3 regions of the Arthrobacter sp. BK1 genome follow, and region 2 is predicted to be linked to each of the others. Evidence: riboswitches for the same ligand, from Rfam matches in the RefSeq annotation. Region 2 holds a riboswitch; each other region holds the start of a gene.
What was found. Region 2 has a riboswitch for S-adenosylmethionine ahead of AC1MCA_RS07500 (cobalamin-independent methionine synthase II family protein). Riboswitches for the same ligand answer to the same signal wherever they lie in the genome.
Positions count from the first base shown of each region.

Region 1: linked by a shared signal. The riboswitch ahead of AC1MCA_RS11790 (DUF1737 domain-containing protein) and the one ahead of AC1MCA_RS07500 (cobalamin-independent methionine synthase II family protein) in region 2 are both predicted to bind S-adenosylmethionine.
Region 3: linked by a shared signal. The riboswitch ahead of metX (homoserine O-acetyltransferase MetX) and the one ahead of AC1MCA_RS07500 (cobalamin-independent methionine synthase II family protein) in region 2 are both predicted to bind S-adenosylmethionine.

Region 1 covers NZ_CM155263.1:2,599,780-2,604,159, forward strand. Annotated here, with positions in the region: gene AC1MCA_RS11775 (glycosyl hydrolase) at 1-558, shown strand, start outside; gene AC1MCA_RS11780 (O-succinylhomoserine sulfhydrylase) at 555-1,826, opposite strand; gene AC1MCA_RS11785 (rhodanese-like domain-containing protein) at 1,827-2,237, opposite strand; gene AC1MCA_RS11790 (DUF1737 domain-containing protein) at 2,234-2,491, opposite strand; SAM riboswitch class IV at 2,505-2,620, opposite strand; gene AC1MCA_RS11795 (hypothetical protein) at 2,746-3,264, shown strand; gene opgC (OpgC domain-containing protein) at 3,394-4,380, shown strand, end outside.
Region 2 covers NZ_CM155263.1:1,694,012-1,698,391, forward strand. Annotated here, with positions in the region: gene AC1MCA_RS07495 (adenylosuccinate synthase) at 1-720, opposite strand, end outside; SAM riboswitch class I at 997-1,103, shown strand; gene AC1MCA_RS07500 (cobalamin-independent methionine synthase II family protein) at 1,116-2,324, shown strand; gene AC1MCA_RS07505 (uracil-DNA glycosylase family protein) at 2,540-3,172, shown strand; gene AC1MCA_RS07510 (DUF3151 domain-containing protein) at 3,337-3,762, opposite strand; gene fbaA (class II fructose-bisphosphate aldolase) at 3,762-4,380, opposite strand, start outside.
Region 3 covers NZ_CM155263.1:781,194-785,573, reverse strand. Annotated here, with positions in the region: gene AC1MCA_RS03555 (CPBP family intramembrane glutamic endopeptidase) at 1-515, shown strand, start outside; gene AC1MCA_RS03550 (VOC family protein) at 638-1,276, opposite strand; gene AC1MCA_RS03545 (bifunctional o-acetylhomoserine/o-acetylserine sulfhydrylase) at 1,454-2,839, shown strand; SAM riboswitch class IV at 2,909-3,023, shown strand; gene metX (homoserine O-acetyltransferase MetX) at 3,036-4,151, shown strand; gene AC1MCA_RS03535 (MFS transporter) at 4,347-4,380, shown strand, end outside.

The DNA of each region.
Region 1 (4,380 bases), 910 kb from region 2:
CTTGCATCCTGGGGCAAGCCGATGATGCTTCGGTTTGCCCACGAAATGAACGGCAATTGGTACCCGTGGGCTGAAGCGGTCAACGGCAATGGCCCCGGGGAATACATTCAGGCATGGCGGCACGTGCACGATCTCGTCAGCGCGGCCGGAGCAGCCAATGTGAACTGGGTGTGGGCGCCCAACGGAGGCGGATCGGTTGAAACCGCCGGGCTGTATCCGGGCGATGCGTATGTGGACACCGTGGGCCTGGACGCCTACAACTGGGGAACAACCCAGGTATGGAGTTCCTGGCAATTGCCCGCAGCCGTGTTCGGTCCCCATCTGGCGGAGCTCCGGACGATCGCCCCCGGCAAACAGATTGTCATCACCGAAACAGCAAGCACCGAGACCGGCGGCAGCAAGCCGGACTGGAACACGGCGCTTGTCTCCTACCTGAGGGCACAGCCTGACGTCTCCGGGATCGTGTGGTTCAACCTGAACAAGGAGACCGACTGGCGGATCAACAGCAGTGCCGCGTCAGCGTCCGCCCTCTCGTCAGCGCTGGCTTCCCGCCGCTAAAGGGGCTTCCCGCCGCTAGGGCGCCTGCCCGGATCCTGCCTGCTCAGTCCCCGCCGGGTCAGACCTGCTTGAAGCGCCTGTTCCAGGTCGCCGATGAGATCGTCCACGTCCTCCAGGCCAACCGAAAGCCGCACCACGCCGTCGCTGAGCCCGATGGCGCCGCGGCCTTCGGGGCCCATGGCACGGTGGGTGGTGGTGGCCGGGTGGGTGATCAGGGATTTGGCATCGCCGAGGTTGTTGGAGATGTCGATGATCCGCAGCGCATCCAGCAGCGCAAAGGCGGCGTCCTTGCCCGAGCGGCCACCCGTCGTCGCAAGTTCCAGCGTGAGGACGGTGCCGCCGGCCTTCATCTGCCTGGCGGCCAGCTCGTACTGGGGATGCGACTTCAGCAGTGGGTACTTGACCCAGCTGACGGCCGGCTGCTGTTCAAGCCATTCGGCGAGCCGCAGCGCGGACGCGGAGGAGTGGTTCACCCGGAGCGACATGGTTTCCAGGCCCTTGGTGAGCACCCAGGCGTTGAACGCGGACAGCGCAGGTCCCGTGTGGCGCATCAGTTGCTTGACCGGGCCGTCGATGAATTCCCTGGTGCCCAGGATGGCCCCGCCCAGGACCCTGCCCTGGCCGTCGATGTGCTTGGTGCCGGAGTAGACAATCACGTCCGCGCCGAACTGGCCGCAGCGCTGCAACAGGGGAGTGGCAAAAACGTTGTCGACCACCACGGTGGCCCCGGCTGCGTGCGCGAGTTCGCTCACCGCTGCGATGTCCACGATCTCCTGCATCGGGTTCGACGGCGATTCGAAGAAGACGGCCGTGGTGGGCTCGGACAGGGCTTCGCGCCACTGGTCCAGGTCAGGGCCGTCCACGAACACCGTCTCCACGCCCCAGCGCGGCAGGATTTCGTTCAGGATCACAAAGCAGGAGCCGAACAGTGAGCGTGCGGCCACAACCCGGTCCCCGGCTGCCAGCAATGCACCCAGGGCGGTGAAAACGGCGGACATGCCCGACGCCGTCGCAAAGCAGGCTTCCGTGCCCTCCAGCAGGCGGAGCCGCTCCTGGAACGTGGCCACGGAGGGGTTGCCGTAGCGGGAGTAGACGAATCGTTCGTCCTCACCGGTGAAGGCGCGTTCGGCTGCGGCTGCGGATTCGTAAACGAAGCCTGAGTTCAGGAACACCGGCTCGGTGGTCTCCTGGAAATTGGTACGGTCCAGTCCGCCGCGGACCGCCTGGGTGTCAGGGCTCCAGCCGGCGGCATCTTTGTTGAAGGTCACTTAGTTGCTTCCGAGGTTGGTGGGCAGGCCGCGGTTCTTCCAGCCGTTGACGGTGCGCTCGCCGTAGCGGTCCGGCTCGCCTTCGAAACCCTCCAGGACATTGAAGGAGGTGAAGCCGGCCTGCGTCGCGGCGATGGCTGCGGCGATGGACCGCTGGCCCGAACGGCAGAGGAACACGAGCTCGGTGGCTGGGTCCTCCGGTGCCTGTTGGGTGAGGTCGGTGAGGAAATCCGGGTTGGGGATCCCGCCCGGGAACGTCCACTGAATGAACAGGGGATCGTTGTCGGTGGCTTTGGTGTCCGGGATGCCGATGTGTGCCCATTCGCCTTCGGTGCGGACGTCCACCAGAATGGCGCCCTGTTCCAGCTTGGCCCAGGCTTCCTGGGGGGTGAGGTCTCCGGCGTAGCTCATGCGTGGCCCTCGCCGTCGAAATCGAGATCGTCCACAGCGGTGGCGACGGCGGCGTCAGCGCTTGCGATGGCTGCCGGGAGGATGAGGGCCTGCGCAACTATCACCTTGCCGCCGTTGGACGTTGCGGCCGGGCTGCCGTGCAGGACATACCCTTCGGCCAGGGCGGTGGAAATCCGTTCACAGAAGGACCTGTCATCCGGTCCCGTAATGAGCCGGTACAACAGTTTCTCTTCAGGGGCGGGGGCGTCAGACACGACGGAACTCCTTCTTTCACGCTTGCAGCTCGAATGGGTCGATATGCCGAGTATTCACCTGAGGCACCCCGCCGCGAAAGGGAGGGTTGCCGACCGGCCAGTCAGGGCTTGGCGCCGGTTCTCATTACTCCCCAAAAACGTAACATCCGGCCCACCCGGCCGCACCGCCGCCGTCGTCATGTTCCGTAACCAATCCGGATTTTCGTAACCTGCGCGTGCTTCTCCGGCCAGCATCCGGGCGGGACAATCAGGCCATGGGGGACAGCAGCGGGGGAGATACGAGGACGCCGCGCGCGAAGGGAACCGGCATGCGGTTGACTGCCGCGGCACTGTGCAGCGCTTCGATCCTGGCGGCAGTAGCCGGGCTGGCCGGTTGCCGGGACCTTGCAGGTCCGCCGCCCTGCATGCCGCCCACGTATACCGTTTCGCCGGCCGAAGCCCGGCCCGGAGACGAGGTCACGGTCCGCGCGCAGGACACCAGGTGCGATGCACGCTACGGTGCGGACGCCAGGGTCCAGGTGACGGTCCGGGACGCTGCCGGCGTCAACGTGCTGGAGGAACTGGCCCCCATGACCGACGACGGCGGCTTCACTTTCGTGTTCACTGTTCCGGCAGCAATGGCCGCCGGGCAGGCCGGGGTGTCGGCCTACCCCTACGGCGTGGACTGGTGCGACGACACCGGAGTCAATAACAGGGTGGCGTCCGGGCCTCAGGCCCTGGTCCGGGTCTCGTGTGCGGAGCGCCTGGTGCCGCTGGTGATCCTGGCCGGCTAAGGCCGGTCATGACAAACCGGCCGGCCGGAACGCGCCCGGCGGCCCGGACCTGCCGGGACGATAGAGTCTTCGCTGGGGGCACTGGCCGCCATCACTGATAAGCCGTCCTGGGGGAGGGTCCACACCAGCATGCCAAAAGCCACCGTACTCAGACGCGTGCCGCCGTCGGCCGCGCCCGGTTTCCGCAGCCCGCTGCCTGCAGCGTTCCTCGCGGCGCTGCTCCTCCTGTTCAGCCTCCTGCCTGCCGGTGCTGCCGCAGCCACCGGGCCCGAACCGGCTCCGGAGGAGGGCAAGCCCCTGCTGGGCGCTGTCCTCGAATGGGGCCAGGACTCGGCCGAATCCTTTGCCGAACGGCTGGGGGCTACCCCCGCGGTCTTCGGCCACGACATCTCCATCCCGTTCCGCGACGCAGAAGAGACCAACCTCCGGCAGTTCCTGGACCAGGCTGCCGCTGTGGGCTCCCATGCCATGTTCACCGTCAAACCCACCGTTCCGCTCGAGCAACTCGACGCGGCGGCGGCCCAAGCCTTTGCTGCTGAAGTCGCCAGCATTTCGTCGGTTTTCCAGGGCCAGTTGCTGGTGCGTTTTGCCCCGGACATGAATGGCAGCTGGGTGGACTGGGGGCAACAGCCCGCCGCATATCGCTCTGCCTTCCGGGCCGTTGCGGCCGAATTCAAGGCAACGGACGACGCCGGCACGGTCATGGTCTGGGAGCCCTACCTTGGGCGGGACTACCCTTTCGAACGGAACCGCAACGCCCCTGCCGCCGGCAGCGAGGGCTTCGCCCTGCTGGACACCAACGGCGACGGCGCCTGGGACGGCGCGGACGCCGCGTATGCGCCCTACTATCCCGGGGACGACGCCGTCGAATGGGTGGGTCTTTCGGCTTACCACGATGACACTGCCGGGAAGGCTGCCGTCAACACCGTGCCTGCGTCCGGGGAGCTGGCGGGGATGCTGGCCGGCGCCGGAAACGAGGACTTCTACGCAAGCTACGTTGAGCAGCGGGACAAGCCGTTCCTCCTGCAGACGGCCGCCTTTTACAGCCCGTCCACCGGCGGCGCCGGGGAAGCCGGGATCAAGGGCGCCTGGTGGGACCAGGCTCTTGACGTGGCC
Region 2 (4,380 bases):
GGACGAGGTGACGAACGGGTACGTCCCGTGGTCCACGTCCAGGAACGTGGCCTGGCCGCCCTCCATGAGCACTACTTTGCCCTCGTCCAGCGCCTTGTTCAGGACGAAGGTGCTGTCGATGACCAGCGGGCGCAGGCGCTCGGCGAAGGAAAGGAAGTAGCTGACGATCTCCTCCACCTCGATGTCGCGGCGGTTGTAGACCTTGACCAGGAGTTCGTTCTTCTGGCGCAGCGAGCCTTCCACCTTCTGGCGGAGGATGGATTCGTCAAAGACGTCCTGGACGCGGATGCCCAGGCGGGCCACCTTGTCCATGTATGCCGGGCCGATGCCGCGGCCCGTGGTGCCGATGGCGCGGCTGCCGAGGAAGCGCTCCGTGACCTTGTCCAGGACCTGGTGGTAAGGCGCTACCAGGTGGGCGTTGGCGGAAACGCGCAGTTTGGAGGTGTCCGCACCGCGGGCCTCCAAGCCATCAATTTCCTGGAACAGAGCCTCCAGGTTCACCACGCAGCCGTTTCCGATGATGGGAACCGCGTTGGGGCTGAGGATGCCGGCCGGAAGGAGCTTGAGCTCATACTTCTCACCGCCTACGACGACGGTATGCCCGGCATTGTTGCCACCATTGGGCTTAACGACGTAGTCCACGCGGCCACCCAAAAGGTCTGTGGCCTTGCCTTTTCCTTCGTCGCCCCACTGGGCTCCTACGATCACGATTGCTGGCATGGGATCCTCCCCCATTCGTTCGGGCCGTACTCCGGGCTGACCCGCCGGCGGTACGCCGGACGGTTCACCGAAGGACGGCGCCGTTCATGAGAACGCCCCGAAGGCAACAGCCTGGCGGGAACGGTTAGGACGCCCTGCCACGCAAGAGTTCGGGGCTCTTACCACCCAAGTTTAGCCGATGACGGAGTTTCTCCACTCGTTCGGCCTGGCAGGGCCCACACGCGAAACAATCCGGCCCTGACTTGCCCGGGCCGTGCAGATGCCATTAAGTGAGAGTACCCATCCGGAGCGGCCGAGAGACCTGGATCGTTGACGCCGCAGCAACCGCGCATGCGCAGGGATTTTCCTGCCGGCACAGGTGCTACTGCCAGGACCGATGGAAAGGAAAATTCCCCATGTCGCTCAACACTGACCACATCCAGGTCACCCACGCAGGTTCCTTGCCCCGCACGCCGGAGCTGATCGCCGCTAACGCCGCGAAGGAAACCGAAGGCATCACCCCGGAATTCCTCGAACTGCTCGAATCGTCGGTGGTGGACGTCGTCCAGCGGCAGAAGGACCTCGGGGTGGACATCCCCAACGACGGAGAATTCGGGCACACCATGTCCACTTCGGTGGATTACGGCGCATGGTGGAACTACTCGTTCGCGAGGCTCGGCGGACTGGAACCGACAGACGTGGACCGGTGGAAGGACGCCACCGTGCACCGCTCGTCCCCGGGACACATTGTGCTGACCTCATTCCCTGACCGCCGCGACCGCCTGGCTTTCAATGACGCCTACACCGATCCTTCCTCCGGGATCCTGGCGCACCGCAAGAGCGTTTCCCAGCCAAAGATCACCGGGCCGCTGACCTACACAGGACAGGATCTGGTGAACTCCGATGTCACCAACCTGAAGAAGGGGCTGGCCGCCACCGGCCTCACCCAGGGTTTTGTGGCATCCCTGTCCCCCGGGTCCTGTGCACGCGTGGCCAACGATTACTACAGGTCCGATGAAGAACTCCTCTACGCCTGTGCAGACGTGATGCGCGAGGAATACAAGGCCATCATCGACGCCGGCCTGACCGTCCAGCTCGACGATCCTTCCCTGGCGGAAAGCTGGGACCAGATCAACCCGGAGCCGACGCTGGAGGACTACCTCAAGTTCATCCAGCTGCGGGTCGAGGCCACCAACTGGGCCCTGCGTGACCTGCCCCAGGAACAGATCCGCCTCCACGTCTGCTGGGGTTCCTGGCACGGTCCGCACACCACCGACATTCCCTTGGCGGACATTATCGGCTCCGTGCTGCAGGTCAACGCCGGAGCGTACTCCTTCGAGGCCGGCAACGTCCGTCACGAGCACGAATGGCGGGTCTGGCAGGAGACCAAACTGCCCGAGGGCAAGGTCATCATTCCCGGCGTGGTCTCACACGCCACCAACGTGGTGGAGCACCCTGACCTGGTGGCGGACCGGATAGTCCGTTTCGCCGAGGTGGTGGGCCGCGAGAACGTGATCGCATCCACAGACTGCGGGCTGGGCGGCCGCGTCCACCCGCAGATCGCCTGGGCCAAACTGGACGCCCTCGGCGAAGGTGCCCGCCGCGCCACCAAGCGCCTCTGGTAGGTATTCTCCATCCAGCCGCAGGGTCCGTCCTGTGCCTTCCATCACGGGAAGGCCCGGGACGGGCCCTGCATTTTGCGGGGCTTGCTAAACTGATAGAGACCGACCAGGAATCGGTCCACAACACATTTCAAACCACCCCGGACTTGCCGTGCCCAACGCGCGCCCATTTTCCGGATTGGCAGCAGCACCGATCCCCGCAGGAGACATTGCACTTCATGACAGCCCTGGCACCCGAATCTTTCCGTGAACAGCTCCTGAACCGCCGTTACGATCCCAATGTTGGGGCAGTCAACGAGCTGTGCGATTCGCTGCAGAGCGTCAAGCCGCACACCGTGGTCCCCTACGTTGACCCCATGCACGACGTCGACCAGTGCCGCATCATCAGCCTCTTCTCCAACATCGGCGAGGCGGACCCGTCCGGCTTCATCACCGCGGGCGACGACGACGCCACCACCCGCATGCTGGGCATCCAGTGGAAGCTGGGCCTGCGCCCCGAGTGCGTCATGCCGTGGAATGTCCACCCGTGGCACACCGCCGGTGAGCCCAACGGCAAGTTCACGCCGGACCAGATTTCCTCCGGCCTCAAGCCCCTGCTCAAGTTCCTGGCCCTGGTGCCCCGCGCCTCGGTGATCGTGGCCCACGGCACCGAAGCCAACCGCCTGGCCAACCTGCTCCTGAAGACCGAGGTCCCCATGATCTGGCGCCGCGGCCTGAAGACCTACAAGGTCCGCAGCCTCAGCGGCCGGGCCTTCGCCGGAACCCCCGCCCGGCAGGAACAGTACCTCGAGGAAATGCGCGTCGCCTACGCGGACGCCATGGCCCGCACCGGCCTGCAGAAAGCCAGCTGAACACTGGCCTGAATAACGGCCACCTACGACGGCGGCGGGTCACCTTTTCGAAAAGGTGACCCGCCGCCGTCGTACTTTTAACCACAACGCGGGGTCACTTCCGGCCCAAAAACCATGGTTTATTGGACGGGAAGTGACCCCGCGTTGTGTTGGGTGGTGCTGCGTCAGGCCTTCGCCTCGATGGCTGCCTTGGCTGCAGGATCGGAGTCGTTCAGGAACTTCTCGATCCGTTCCGGCTCTTCCGCTTCACCGATCGCCGAAGAAGCGCGGCCCAGGGAGTACAGCGCCCGCAGGAAGCCGCGGTTGGGCCCGTGCTCCCACGGGATGGGCCCGGTACCGCGCCAGCCGTTGCGGCGCAGCGAGTCGAGGCCACGGTGGTAGCCGACGCGGGAGTACGCGTAGGAATCAATGACGCGGCCCTCGGCCCAGGCTTCCTCTGCCAGCACAGCCCACAGGAGCGAGGACGTGGGGTTCTTTGCCACGAGGTCCAGGGCTTCCTGGCCCGCTTCGAGCTGCTGGTAGACCTCGGTCTCGGCAGGCAGGAGCGTGGGCTCAGGGCCCATCAGGTTTTTCCGGAACTCGTCAGACACTAGAACGTCTTTCCGGCGGAGCCGAGCTGCTTGGTGGCCTCAACGACGCGGGCAGACAGGCCGGCCTCGGCGGAGGCGCCCCAGACGCGGGGATCGTAGAGCTTCTTGTTGCCCACTTCGCCGTCGACCTTCAGCACGCCGTCGTAGTTCCTGAACATGTGGTCCACCACGGGACGCGTGTAGGCGTACTGGGTGTCGGTGTCGATGTTCATCTTGATCACGCCGTAGGAGACGGCGTCGGCGATTTCCTGGTCCGAGGAGCCGGAGCCGCCGTGGAACACGAGGTCGAACGGGCTGTTCTTGCCGAGCTTGGCACCCACCTGGGCCTGGATGTCCTTGAGGATCTCCGGGCGGAGCTTCACACCGCCGGGCTTGTAGACACCGTGCACGTTGCCGAAGGTCAGGGCGGTGATGTAGCGGCCGTTCTCGCCCGCACCGAGGGCTTCGATGGTGGCCAGGGCGTCTTCGACGGTGGTGTACAGCTTGTCGTTGATGGCGTTCTCGACGCCGTCTTCCTCGCCACCGACGATGCCGATTTCAACCTCGAGAATCATTTTTGCGGCGGCGGTGCGCTCCAGCAGTTCGCGGGCGGTGCTCAGGTTCTCGTTCAGCGGTTCG
Region 3 (4,380 bases), 910 kb from region 2:
CGGAGGAGGGGCCTCGCGGCACCTCGGCCTTCACCAGGCTGGGGTTCAACTTTGCCCGGCCCGGGCGAGACCTGCTGCAGGGCTTCGGGCTGGCGGCGCTGATCGGAATTCCGTCCCTGGGGCTTTACGCGGCGGGCCGTGCCCTGGGGATCACCACCGCGATCATCCCCAGCGCCCTCGACGCCTATTGGTGGACCGTTCCGGTGCTGATCCTCTCAGCAGTGCGTCATGCGGTGGTGGAGGAGGTCATCGTGGTGGGCTACCTCCTGAACCGTTTCGGAAAATTCGGCTGGAGTGTTCCGCTCGCCATCTTCACCAGCGCCATGCTGCGCGGCACCTACCACCTGTACCAGGGTTTCGGGCCGTTCATCGGCAACGCCATCATGGGTGTGATCTTTGCCTGGCTGTACACCAGGACCAAGCGTGTGATGCCGCTGGTTATCGCCCATGCCCTGCTGGACATCGTTGCCTTCGTTGGCTTCAGCCTCTTTGGCAAAGCTGTGGGCCTGGGCTGAACACGGTGCGCAGCACCCTTCGTGCACAGCCCGCTTAACGAGATTCGGCCGCCATCGGTAGGTGACATCCTTGGCACCCGCTGATGGCGGCCGAAGTATTTCCGGTCAGATAATGAATGGTCTCAGATAGTGACCGCGCCGGTGGTGGTCTCGAACGTTACCGACAGGATGCCCGGCGTTCCGTGAGGCGCAACCCATTCAACGGCCACGTCCTCAAGGGGCTTCTCCACGGGTTCGCCCAGCCACTCCGTCACGCGCTCGGCAGAGCCGGCGATGGTCAGGCAGCTCATCTTGACGTTGCTTTCGTAGGCGTTCGAGGGGTGCAGGGCGGGATCGCCCTCCCACTTGAGCATGTAGGGAACCTGCGGGTCCGCGATCAGGCCCAGGATGCCGATCTGCTTCCAGACCAGCTCGCGGCCGTCCGGGAACTTGCGGTTTCCGTTCACGGCAGCCCGGCCCAGGCGTTCTTCGAACGGGGCGAGATCGTCCACTTCGACGCACCAGCCCATCCAGCCGCCGCCGGCCTCGGACCGCGCCCGGACGGCCTGCCCGAACGGAGCCTTGTCTGACGCGGGGTGGTTGAGGACCTCCACAACTTCAAGGTACTTGTGGCCGGCCAGGGGAATAATCATGTTCCGCGTACCGAATCGGGGGTGTACTCCGCCCTTCACGGCATCGACGCCCAGGGCAGACGAAATACGTTCGGTGGTGGCAACGAGGCCATCTTGTTCACAGGCGTAAGAGACGTGATCCATGCGCATGACCTCATCTTGGCACTTTGTGATGAGCCTCTCAGCTAAGGGTATCCTTACTTGGGTTTCCGCGGTTTTCAGGGTGAACGCATGCCCCCTTGAACGGCTCCGGCAGATGGCCGGTGACCATGTTCGTCACAATGCTGTCCAGCGCACCGGACCCGTTCCTACACTGAACCGAAAGTAATGAGCGCCAGCACCACGTCAAAGGAGCCGAAAATGTCCCAGGGATGGTCTTTCGAAACACGCCAGATCCACGCAGGTCAGGAGCCTGACACCGCCACTGGTGCTCGTGCGCTGCCGATTTACCAGACGACGTCGTTCGTCTTCCCCAGCGCGGAAAGCGCCGCGAACCGCTTCGCGCTCGCAGAGCTCGCTCCCATTTACACCCGGATCGGCAACCCCACCCAGGACGCCGTGGAGCAGCGGATCGCCAGCCTGGAGGGCGGCTTGGCGGCCCTGTTGCTGAGCTCGGGACAGGCCGCCGAAACCTTTGCCATCCTTAATGTTGCCGAAGCCGGTGACCACATCGTTGCGAGCCCCAGCCTGTACGGCGGCACGTACAACCTGCTGGCGCACACACTGAAGAAGTTCGGCATCTCGGTCACGTTCGTGGCTGATCCAGACAACCTGGACCAGTGGCGGGAGGCTGTCCGGCCGAACACCAAACTGTTCTTCGGCGAGGTGGTGTCCAACCCCCGACAGGACGTACTCGACATCGAGGGAATTTCCGCGGTGGCGCATGAGGCAGGCGTCCCGCTGATCGTGGACAGCACGCTGTCCACGCCGTACCTGATCCGCCCCATTGAGTGGGGCGCGGACATTGTGGTGCACTCCGCCACCAAATACCTCGGCGGCCACGGCGCCGCAATTGCCGGCGTGATTGTGGACTCGGGCAATTTCGATTTCGGCAAGGACCCGGAGCGGTTCCCGGGCTTCAACACTCCTGACCCCACCTACAACGGCCTGGTCTACGCCCGGGATCTCGGGGCGGACGGTGCCCTGGGCGCCAACCTGTCCTACATCCTGAAGGCCCGCGTGCAACTGCTCCGGGACCTTGGATCGGCAGTATCCCCCTTCAATGCCTTCCTGATCGCCCAAGGCATCGAGACACTCAGCCTTCGCGTGGAGCGGCATGTCGCCAACGCCAACACTGTGGCGCAGTGGCTCGAGGCAAGGGACGACGTCGAATCCGTCGCCTACGCGGGGCTGCCCTCGAGCCCCTGGTACGAGCGGGGCCTGAAGTACGGGCCCAAGGGGACCGGAGCCGTGGTGGCCTTCACCGTCGCCGGGGGAGCCGAGGCCGGAAAACGCTTCGTGGACGCCCTGGAACTCCACTCGCACGTGGCCAACATCGGCGATGTGCGTTCCCTGGTGATCCACCCGGCCTCCACCACCCACAGCCAGCTCTCGGCTGAGCAGCAAGCCATTGCCGGGGTCGCCCCGGGGCTGGTCCGGTTGTCCGTGGGCATCGAGCATATCGATGACATCCTCGCCGACCTCGAAGCCGGCTTCCGTGCCGCCAAAAGCGCGGCAGAAGCGGCCATCGGGGCAGGAGGCGGCGGGCAGTGAATATCCGCGGAAGTCACAACCTGTCACAGGCTTAGCGTCCGGCGCCGGCTATTTCGTACACTCGAAGCAGGTCATGAGTGCCAGTGACAGCCCCGGCTTGCTGGCCGGCAACCCTCCTCCGCGGTGGGGTGCCCCGGGTGAGGACCTGGCCTGCCGGTCAAATGACGGCGGGCAAGCGCGTAGAAAAGGTCCTGCCATGACGATAACGATTTCCCGAACAGCGGCCCCCGGACACGGGGTTGTCCGCTATGCCTCCATCGGCGGACTGCAGCTGGAAGCCGGCGGTTACCTCCCGGATGTCACCCTGGCCTATGAAACCTGGGGCACCTTGAACGCCGATGGTTCAAACGCTGTCCTCATCGAGCACGCCCTGACCGGAAGCACCCATGTGACCCGCGGGGACAGCGACGAGGAAGGCTGGTGGGAACAGCTCGCCGGACCCGGCGCACCGGTGGACACTGACCGGTTCTTTGTGGTCTCCATCAACATCCTGGGCGGCTGCTATGGCTCAACCGGGCCGTCCTCGGAAGCCCCTGACGGGAAACCCTGGGGGTCCCGTTTCCCGCTGGTGACCCTCCGCGACACCACAGCGGCTGAGGCCCGGCTGGCAGATGCGCTGGGCATCGGCAGCTGGTTTGCCGTGCTGGGCGGCTCCATGGGCGGCGCGCGTGCGCTCGAATGGGCGGTCACCTACCCCGCGCGCGTGCAACGCTGTGCCGTTATTTCGGTCGGCGCAGCAAGCACCGCCGAACAGATCGCGTTTGCCCAGGCGCAGACCCTGGCAATCCGCCAGGACGTCAACTTCAACGACGGCGACTATTACGGTGGCCCGCTCCCCGAGGACGGACTGGCACTGGCACGGCGCATCGCGCACATCACCTACCGTTCGGCCGCTGAATTCCATGGCCGGTTCGGACGGTCAGCCCAGCTTGCCGAATCGCCGCTGCAGGCTGAAGCGCTGGGGACGCGCGGCCGCTACCAGGTGGAAAGCTACCTCGACCACCAGGGCACGAAACTCGTGCGGCGGTTCGACGCCAACAGCTACATCGCCATCACGGACGCTTTGATGAGTCACGACATCAGCCGCGGCCGCGGTTCCCTTGAGGAGGCGCTTGGCCGTGCCACCGCCAGGTTCTTTGTGGCCGCAGTGGACAGCGACCGGCTCTACTTCCCGTCCCAGTCCCGTGAGTTGGCTGATGCCCTTCCAGGCGACGTGGACGTGCACGTGATCCAGGCTCCTATCGGCCATGACGGCTTCCTCACGGAAATCGGCCAGCTCAGCGGACCGCTCCGCCGGCACCTCGCCGGCTGACGTAGCCGGCTGACGGAGCGGCCAGGCCCAGGAGGCCTGTGCATTTTTGCAGATAGGACCTGCATTTTTCGGGGTTGATGTTATCTCCCCCGCGGAACATACTCTTTGGATCCGGCGATCCGTGGTGCGCGTCGTGCCCGGCCGCCAAAGGCTGGTCCCAGTGGTGTCGAAGGTGATGCCGAAGGAGAGTTCATCATGAGCATGGAAAACCCCGCCGCAAGGCGCGTAG